Linked DNA regions of Peribacillus sp. FSL E2-0218. The protein of the gene in region 2 binds, or shares a complex with, the protein of the main gene of each other region. Links are inferred from orthologs where the notes say so. Each region holds a gene or a part of one and is shown on either strand. Other genes may lie near its edges. The genes, in order: secG, secY and secA.

Region 1 (2,867 bases), 4.7 Mb from region 2 along the record:
CTTCTGCACTTACACGTCCTTCTGGGTAAGAAGTCAGCTTGACGACAACCTTATGGCCCTCCACCGCTCCATGGGAAGCATGCTGCGGGATGAAGATGTCGTTTGCGATCTTTTTATCATCAGGGATGACGAAACCAAAGCTTTTGCTTTCGGAGTATGTACCTACCACTTGCGTTATTCCGCGTTCAAGGATCCTGATGACCGTGCCTTCTTGCCTTGATCCGGACGTTTCCGAGGATACTCGTACCATGACGATATCTCCGTGCATCGCTGTACCCGTTTCATTTGGCGGGATGAAAATATCATCCATTCCTGGGTTATCTTCAGGCGTTACAAATGCGAAGCCCTTTGCATGACCCGTTAATTTTCCGCGGAACAAATTCATTTTTTGCGGCAGGCCGTAACGATTGCTTCTCGTTCTGACCACCAATCCCTTTTCTTCCAGCTTCACTAGCGCCTTGACGAAATTCTTGAAGTCTGCCGAGTCTTCGATCTTCAAAGCCTCTTCAAGCTCCTGTACCGTCAATGGCTTATATGCTTCGTCGGTCATGTACGTCAAAAGCCTATTCATGTGTTCTTGAATGTTATCTTCCATAAAACCCCTCCTATTCAGGGTATAATAAATTTGTTATTCGGACCAATCCAGACTTTCTAAAAATTCCAATACATCTTCATGCAGCTGTTCTTTTTCTTTATCCAGCGTGATGACATGACCGGATTCTTCATACCACTTCAGTTTCTTGACAGGTGACTCGATGGAATCAAAAATGATATCGGCACTTTTCGGATTGATGACGTCATCATGCCGCCCCTGCACGACATATGTCGGTGCATAAATCAAATCGACATGCTCCCGTACATCCGTTATCAATTCCTGAAGGGCTTTCAATGTATTCATCGGTTTATCGGCCAGGAGGTCCATTTCATGCTCTATTTGCTCTTGCGTTTTTCCTTCATACTTCTTAAATTCTCTAGCGTACTCCAATACTCCTTTATACATCATCTCTTCACTTTTGATATACATGGGCGCACACATTGATACGATACCCTTTATAGGTACAGTGTAACCTAATTTAAGAGAAAATACGCCTCCCAAAGAGAGTCCGGCAACAGCTATTTCCTCATGGCCCTTGCTCTTCAGGAAATCGAATGCCATCATGACGTCCTTCCACCAATCAACAGGGCCCGTTTTCACCAGCTCCTCTGGCGGAACCCCATGTCCCTTATAGTGCGGGGCATGGCAGGTGTAACCGTGCTTCTCCAAGTGACGTCCAAGCATCCGCACATCTGCGGAATTCCCCGTGAATCCATGCAATAGTAAGACAGCTCTTTTTCCGCCTTCAAAAGTAAAGGGCTGCTGCAGCTTGATTTTCATGATAATTAGCTCCTTCATTAGTAAATAGCATCCAAAAAAATTCCCTATCTATCATTAAGTACTAAAATTACTATATCTATTCATGCAACTATCGTGCAAAGAAAAAAGCCTAGCTATTTAGCTAGACTCATTTTTGATCGATTACACATCAAAGAATGCAACAAGTAAAGTTAAAGCAAAGAATAAAATGGCTAATACTACCGTTGCACGATGTAAAATCAAATCCAAGCCGCGAGCTTTTTGCTTTCCGAATAGCTGCTCAGCACCGCCGGCAATCGCACCTGATAAACCTGCACTTTTACCCGATTGAAGCAATACCGTCACAATAAGGGCGATACTGACGATCACCAAAAGCGTTATGAGAAATGCATGCATGCAATCACACCTCCTGAAGTACCAATAAACAATTACTTTAACTTTACCACACCCATAAGATATCCACAATCTTTGTTATCATTTAATGGTAAGAATTCCTAAACAGCAGCTTCATCATTTTCTTTTTGAATCAAAGTTTGAGATAATTCACAAAAAGGGAAGAAAGAGGTGTCACCATGTTCAAGCCCATTCTCCGGATTCTTGATTTATTGACCATCCTGTTCTCGGCGGTTGCAGGCTATTCTTTATGGATAGGCGGCAGCAATCTCATCAGTGTCTTATTGATCATTCTCTCGCCGCTTTTGCTGCTGCTTGCAAAATATCATGGCAATCGATATTTATTATTTGCTGCATATACCACGACAACCGTCTATTTTACTGCTATTATTTATAATGGACTTTCCAATAGCGGCATCGACTTTTTCCAATCAAGTTACCATGTGCTGCTGATCGGTGCAGCCGCCATCCTGCTGAGCATCATAGCGGCCGTCATTGGTTTCGGCACCAACACCCTTACGATTCTCTGGCTATCGCTGCACGCCCTGGTCACCTTCGAGACGATCAGGATGTCAGGCGGTTTCCTATCTCACTTTTGGTCTGCACCCGTCGTGGAAGCCGCAGTCCGCAATGATTATCCATTTTTATTGATGGTGGTCTGGATCGGCTTATTCCTCGATAAGTACCAAAGTGAATTGACGAGGGATTACTTGTCACGATAATCTTTCAAAACGCCTATCGCAGGAAATCTTATATTAAAAGCAAGGGGCCTTTCATATGTTAAAACCTATATTTACTGCAACTGCTCTGTCATCGTTCATTTTATTGTCCGGATGTTCATTCGACCAATCAAGCGATGAAAAAAAAGAGCAAAAAGAAGAACACCCGAGCTCCCACCATACGGAGACAGAAACTGATGATAAGCAAGATGATTCAAAAGAATCGGCCCAACGCCAGGTGGAAGTGGATGAAACGGTCAAGCCCGCGCAGGCTGGCCTGCAGACTTTAGCCAACCCAGAAAGCATCCCTGTACTTGTCAACAAACAATACAGCTTGCCGGAAGATTACAAACCTGAAGATCTTGTTTACCCAAAAGTGGATTTCATCTTTCAGGATAAAA
Region 2 (3,059 bases):
TGGGAGATGTTTGAAAGGCGCACGCCTGACATAGCTTCTTTCAACTCTCTATATCACGACTCTTTAGGAATCCCAATAGAGTCACTGCATTTCTTCATCAATTTTGCCGACCGGATATGTCCGTGAAGATCACTTAAAAAGTAATCGCCCAATTCAGGGAATACCAAGTACAAGAACCTGATTAATAAATGTGCGAATGCTCTCGCGAAATCCATTATACCCTTTGTAATAAAGGAATGCACCAAGTTTAGATAGTAAGTTGTAAAATTGGTATGAATTTCTTAAATCAATCCAGACGATTAATTTTGCAAAGCACCAAGTAACACATCAATGTTTTCAAATACCTTATTAATATCTTGCTGTCCGTTAATGTTGACCAAGTATCCTTTTTCTCCGTAGAAATCAAGAAGTGGCTTGGTTTGTTTCAAATTCACATCTAAGCGATTTTGAACCGTTGCTTCATTATCGTCGGCACGTTGATATAATTCTCCGCCGCAGCGGTCGCATACATCATCTTTTGCTGGAGGATTGAATACAAGGTGATATGTCGCACCACAAGACTTGCAAATACGACGGCCTGTCAATCTTTCCATCAAGATGCTTTTATCCACATCGATATTAATGACAAAATTTATTTTGCGATCTAAATCAGTAAGGATGCCCTCAAGTGCCTCTGCTTGGGCCACGGTACGTGGAAATCCGTCAAGCAAAAATCCCTTAAGGCAGTCCTCCTTGCTTAAACGCTCACGTACAATGCCAATGGTAACTTCATCAGGTACCAATTCGCCTTTGTCCATGAATGATTTCGCCTTCAGACCTAATTCTGTTCCATCTTTTATAGCTGTTCGGAACATATCTCCAGTAGAGATATGAGGGATATTATATTTTTCTACGATTTGTTCAGCTTGAGTGCCCTTACCAGCACCCGGCAGACCCATTAAAACTAGATTCAAAATTTTCTTCCCCCTCAAACTCTATAATGGGTAAAGGGAACAAGTCGTTCCCAAAACTCATTACTTTATAAAGCCTTTATAGTGTCTCTTCACAAGCTGTGATTCAAGCTGCTTCATCGTATCAAGGGCAACCCCGACGACGATCAGCAAACTTGTGCCGCCAATCTGTGCAGATTGAGGCAGGTCAGCGAGCTTGATGAAGAATACCGGCAGAACGGCTATGATGGCTAAGAATATAGAGCCTACAAACGTTAAACGGTATAAAACACGTGTTAAATATTCTTGAGTACTCTTACCTGGACGAATCCCCGGCACATAGCCGCCTTGCTTTTTCAAATTCTCAGCCATTTGTTCAGGATTGACCTGAATGAATGCATAAAAATACGCAAAAGCAATGATAAGAGCGACATATATAACCATTCCAACAGGATGGGTATATGTCAGGTTTTCTGTAATCCAGCTAGTCACGCTGTTCTTTCCAAAGAAAGAAGCGATTGTAGTTGGAGTGATCAGAAATGCCATTGCAAAGATTACCGGAATAACCCCCGCAGCATTTACTTTCAATGGTAAATGAGTAGACTGGCCACCCATTTGTGTACGACCTGCCGCAGCACGTTTTGCATACTGAATAGGTATTTTACGTAATGCCTGCTGAATGAAGATGACAGCAACCACGATTGCTAATACTGCTAATACAATGAGGACAATCGATATGATTCGTAAGAATAATTGATCTCCGGCATTTTCGAATTGCTGTGCGTAAATCTGGTTTGCCGTATTTGGCAAGCTAGCAACGATACCAGCAAAGATTATGATGGAAATCCCATTACCCACACCCTTAGCAGTGATCAGCTCCCCTAACCACAAAAGAAAAGCTGTTCCTGCCGTCAAGACAGTTGCAATAAGCAAGTATGTTGCAATTCCAGGATTTTCAATCAACTGGTTATTTGACATATTATTGAACCCGTAAGACATACCCAAAGCTTGGATGAATCCTAGGATAATAGTGAAATAACGAGTGAATTGAGCTAATTTACGGCGCCCTGCTTCCCCTTGCTTAGACCATTCAGCGAACTTAGGAACGACGTCCATCTGTAATAGCTGAACGATGATGGATGCCGTGATATAAGGCATGATCCCCATCGCTAAGATTGAAAAGTTTTGCAGCGCCCCGCCGCCAAAGGTATTTAGAAGACCGATGACGCTCAGCTGGTCCTGTTGAGCAAGAAAATCGGCATTCACATGCGGTACAGGTATAAATGTACCGATGCGATAGACGATTAACATGAGAAGGGTAAAAATAATCTTGTTCCTTATTTCACCCACGCGCATAAAATTGGAGATCGTGCGAAACATTAGATCACCTCTGTTTTACCGCCAGCAGCTTCGATAGCTTCTTTTGCAGTAGAAGAGAATTTGTGAGCTTTAACAGTAAGCTTTTTCTCAATGTTTCCTTTGGCAAGAATTTTGATTCCTGCTTTTTCTTTACTTACAACTCCAGACTCAAGTAAAAGAGCTGGTGTTACTTCAGTACCGTCTTCGAAAAGATTTAACGTATCAAGATTCACGATAGCATAGTCTTTACGGTTAACGTTGGTAAATCCACGTTTAGGCAAACGTCTGAATAGAGGAGTTTGACCCCCTTCAAATCCAAGGCGTACACCGCCGCCTGAGCGAGCGTTTTGTCCTTTGTGTCCTTTACCTGCTGTTTTACCGTTACCAGATCCAATACCGCGACCTTTACGTTTACGTTCTTTACGAGAACCTTCTGCAGCTTTTAACTCATGAAGTTTCATGTTGGCACCTCCTTGTTAAGATAAAAATTATTTTATTGTTCTTTTACAGTAACAAGATGAGCAACTTTGGTAATCATACCGCGAATCGCAGGGTTATCTTCATGAATAACCGTTTGATGCATTTTGCGTAAACCCAAAGTGTTAACTGTAACACGTTGATCTTCAGGACGACCAATCAAGCTGCGAGTGAGGGTAATTTCTAATTTATTAGCCATAATTCGATTTCCCTCCTTATCCTAACAGTTCTTGTACTGATTTACCACGTAACTTAGCTACGTCTTCAGCACGTTTCAATTGCTTCAATCCTTCG
Region 3 (3,297 bases), 4.7 Mb from region 2 along the record:
GTGCCTCTTTTTCATCTAAGTCAAAGAGACCCCCTAAAGTCCGTTAATCGTTGCGCTGTCCGTTCAAGTTCATTTCTAATTTCTCCTAGTTCCATTTCCATTCACCTCATTAAATATGTTGAAAAAATCCCTGCAGAGGGATTCGCCTCAGTACAATTAAGCCTCTTCAAACTATATGCAAATATACGACTTTATGCAAACGAAACATGAAAAGAGGCGGCAAGCCCTGCACTTGACCGTCCCTTACTCATTATACACCTAATATTAGCCTACACTGCCATGGCAATTCTTATATTTTTTACCGCTGCCGCAAGGACATAACGTATTTCGCCCAACGTCATCCTTTTTACGGGCCGGAGCCTTTTTCACTTTGCCCCCGTCTTCTTCCTTCGGGTTCACCGCTTGTCCTTGTATGACTTCTTTCCGCTCTAGATTGTTGCGGATTTCAGCTTTCATGATGTATTTGGCGACTTCATCTTCCATAGAGGCTATCATCGCCTCAAACATGGCGAAGCCCTCTGATTGATATTCACGGAGCGGATCGATTTGGCCATAAGCACGAAGGTGAATCCCTTGGCGCAATTGCTCCATTGCATCGATATGATCCATCCATTTGCTATCTACCGCGCGAAGGACGATGACCTTTTCGAATTCACGCATTTGCTCTTCGGATAGCTCTTCTTCTTTTTGGTCATAGTCATTTTTCACTTTGGCTAAAATGAAATCAACCAATTCCGTTTCATTTTTCTCTTCTAAATCAGGTACGGAAATGGACCCCTCATCGAATAAGTTGCCGTTCAGGTAATCGACAAGGCCTTGCAGGTTCCAGCCTTCCTCATCACCCATTGGGGCAAATGCTGCCACATTGCGCTGGATGGAAGCCGCTATCATCGTTTCGACGATTTCGCGCAGGTTTTCGCTTTCCATCACATCGAAACGCTGCTTATAGATAATCTCCCGTTGCTGACGAAGAACATCATCATATTGCAGTAATTGCTTCCGGGAATCGAAGTTATTGCCTTCCACTCGTTTCTGTGCAGACTCGACGGCCCTCGTCACCATCTTGCTTTGAATCGGCTGGGTATCATCCATACCGAGTCGTGTCATCATGTTTTTCATGTTATCGGAGCCGAAACGGCGCATCAATTCATCTTCCATGGATAAATAGAATTGTGTGACCCCCGGATCTCCCTGACGGCCGGAACGACCACGCAGCTGGTTATCGATACGCCTGCTTTCATGACGCTCCGTTCCGATGACGGCAAGACCGCCGAGCTCCTTGACGCCTTCACCAAGCTTGATGTCCGTACCACGGCCAGCCATATTCGTAGCGATCGTAACGGAACCTTGATTCCCTGCATTGGCAATGATTTCCGCTTCACGCTCATGATTTTTCGCATTCAAGACATCGTGCGGAATCCCCTTTTTGGATAAATAGGCTGAAATGACTTCGGATGTTTCAATGGCAACCGTTCCGACAAGCACAGGCTGCCCCTTTGCATGCCTTTCGGCGATGTCCTCGACAACAGCCCGGAATTTACCATCGGTTGACGCATAAATGAGATCGGCCCGGTCATCCCTGATGATATTCCGGTTTGTAGGGATCGCAATGACATGCATATTATAAATGTTGCGGAACTCCTCTTCTTCCGTTTTGGCAGTCCCGGTCATACCGGAAAGTTTTTCGTACATCCGGAAATAATTCTGGAACGTGATCGTCGCAAGAGTCATGCTTTCATTTTGGATTTCAAGACCCTCTTTCGCTTCGATGGCCTGGTGGAGGCCTTCACTGTAACGGCGGCCTTTCATCAAACGGCCAGTAAATTGGTCGACGATGACTATTTCGCCTTCCTGAACGACATAATCCACATCCAAATGCATCGAAACATGCGCCTTCAACGCCTGATTGATATGATGATTCAAAGTAACGTGGGTGATATCGAATAAATTATCGATATTGAACGCTTTTTCGGCTCTGTTCATGCCTTCTTCCGTCAGCTGTACACCCTTTGTCTTTTCATCATACGTATAATCCTTTTCTTTTTGCAGCGTTTTGACAAACGCATTGGCCTGGATATAAAGCTGGGCCGATTTTTGTGCCGAACCGGAAATGATCAACGGCGTTCTCGCCTCATCAATCAAAATGGAATCGACTTCATCGATTACAGCAAAATGCAAGGGCCGCTGGACCATTTGTTCTTTATATAACACCATGTTGTCACGCAGGTAATCGAAGCCTAACTCATTATTCGTGCTATAGGTAACATCGGCATTATACGCCTCTTGTTTTTCCTCTTTTGAATGGCTGTTCAGGTTCAAACCGACGGTCAAACCAAGGAAGTCAAACAATACCCCCATCTCGGAGGCATCACGGTGGGCCAAGTATTCATTGACTGTAACGACATGGACGCCCTTACCAGTAAGCGCGTTTAAATAAACCGGCATGGTCGATGTCAATGTTTTACCTTCCCCTGTCTTCATTTCCGAGATATTGCCGTCATGAAGTGAGGCCCCACCCATGATTTGAACACGGTAAGGATATAAGCCAAGGGCACGCTTCGCTCCTTCACGGGCAACAGCAAAAGCCTCGACGAGCAGATCATCGACGGTCTCCCCGTTTTGGTAGCGCTCTTTGAACTCGCCCGTTTTGGCACGAAGCTGCTCATCCGATAATGCGGCCGTCTCATCAGCCAGCGATTCGACTTGGTCAGCAATCTTTTCCAGACGTTTAATTTCTCGCTTATTCGGATCAAAAACTTTATTTAATATATTAAGCATTCAATAACGCTCCTCTATTATGGTAATGATCGTTCCATGACAAAATTCATATAAGTAAGAAGAAATGCATCTTCTGTTATTCCTAATCCACGCTTAATTTTACCACTTCTATCCTAGAGGTACAACTTCATGTCACTTCCATGCCTATTGATCCGAATTCAATTCTTGCGAAAAACAATGGATAAATCATGAGTAAAACTGTTAAAATAGATGGAAGTATAAATAATTCATGGAATCTCCCCACTATTCCAAAAAGCAAATGTGAATGATCCATAACCTTCCATCATTTGATGCTGCCAAGGTAATCCAACCAGATTTCATGTTTGAATTTTTTTAAAGGTGGGCTACTAACATTTTAAGTAGAAGATAAATAGAACATGTTTCGAGGTGGTATTATGATTGGTGAACGTGTAAAAAAACTGCGTGAAGAAAAAAAGATGTCGATGACTGAACTCGCCGACAAAGCCGGTGTGGCAAAGTCTTACTTAAGTTCGCTAGAGCGTAACTTGCAAACGAACC

What was found.
Region 1: secY (region 2) and secG share a complex: the UniProt entries of both Escherichia coli proteins name them as parts of the sec protein translocase complex. The link is inferred for Peribacillus sp. FSL E2-0218 from one-to-one orthologs.
Region 3: the proteins of secY (region 2) and secA are in contact, whole or in part, in a crystal structure (PDB 3DIN), measured with the Thermotoga maritima proteins. The link is inferred for Peribacillus sp. FSL E2-0218 from one-to-one orthologs. Residues at the interface, in WP_004081795.1 of Thermotoga maritima: Glu108, Gly109, Glu110, Glu111, Ala236, Glu237, Arg238, Arg239, Ile240, Thr241, Ile242, Gln243, Tyr244, Ala245, Arg246, Arg247, Val248, Thr249, Gly250, Arg251, Arg252, Val253, Tyr254, Gly256, Ala257, Ser258, Thr259, Tyr260, Leu261, Pro262; in WP_004082002.1 of Thermotoga maritima: Glu261, Ala262, Arg263, Lys300, Ala301, Arg302, Thr303, Ile304, Ile305, Leu323, Tyr324, Asp325, Pro326, Val329, Ser330, Tyr333, Ile336, Lys340, Phe345, Val349, Glu363, Phe364, Tyr374, Ser375, Gly376, Gly377, Glu393, Ile395, Thr482, Ser483.

What each region holds. Positions count from the first base shown.
Region 1 is NZ_CP150304.1:4,810,748-4,813,614, forward strand. Bases 134-2,839 are described here. They hold secG (preprotein translocase subunit SecG), read right to left. Parts: upstream 1,751-2,839; coding sequence 1,517-1,750; downstream 134-1,516. Other genes in these bases: rnr (ribonuclease R), read right to left, coding at 134-595; MHI53_RS23315 (carboxylesterase), read right to left, coding at 629-1,375; MHI53_RS23325 (hypothetical protein), read left to right, coding at 1,927-2,469; MHI53_RS23330 (M15 family metallopeptidase), read left to right, coding at 2,525-2,839. Also shown: more of rnr, read right to left, coding at 1-133; more of MHI53_RS23330, read left to right, coding at 2,840-2,867. UniProt on the Escherichia coli protein: Subunit of the protein translocation channel SecYEG. Overexpression of some hybrid proteins has been thought to jam the protein secretion apparatus resulting in cell death; while this may be true it also results in FtsH-mediated degradation of SecY.
Region 2 is NZ_CP150304.1:145,925-148,983, reverse strand. What follows is about bases 162-3,059. They hold secY (preprotein translocase subunit SecY), read right to left. Parts: upstream 2,310-3,059; coding sequence 1,014-2,309; downstream 162-1,013. Other genes in these bases: rpsE (30S ribosomal protein S5), read right to left, coding at 2,981-3,059; rpmD (50S ribosomal protein L30), read right to left, coding at 2,782-2,964; rplO (50S ribosomal protein L15), read right to left, coding at 2,309-2,749; MHI53_RS00815 (adenylate kinase), read right to left, coding at 300-953. UniProt on the Escherichia coli protein: The central subunit of the protein translocation channel SecYEG. Consists of two halves formed by TMs 1-5 and 6-10.
Region 3 is NZ_CP150304.1:4,871,975-4,875,271, forward strand. The notes cover bases 22-3,157. They hold secA (preprotein translocase subunit SecA), read right to left. Parts: upstream 2,779-3,157; coding sequence 265-2,778; downstream 22-264. Outside these bases: MHI53_RS23630 (helix-turn-helix domain-containing protein), read left to right, coding at 3,174-3,297. UniProt on the Escherichia coli protein: Required for protein export, interacts with the SecYEG preprotein conducting channel.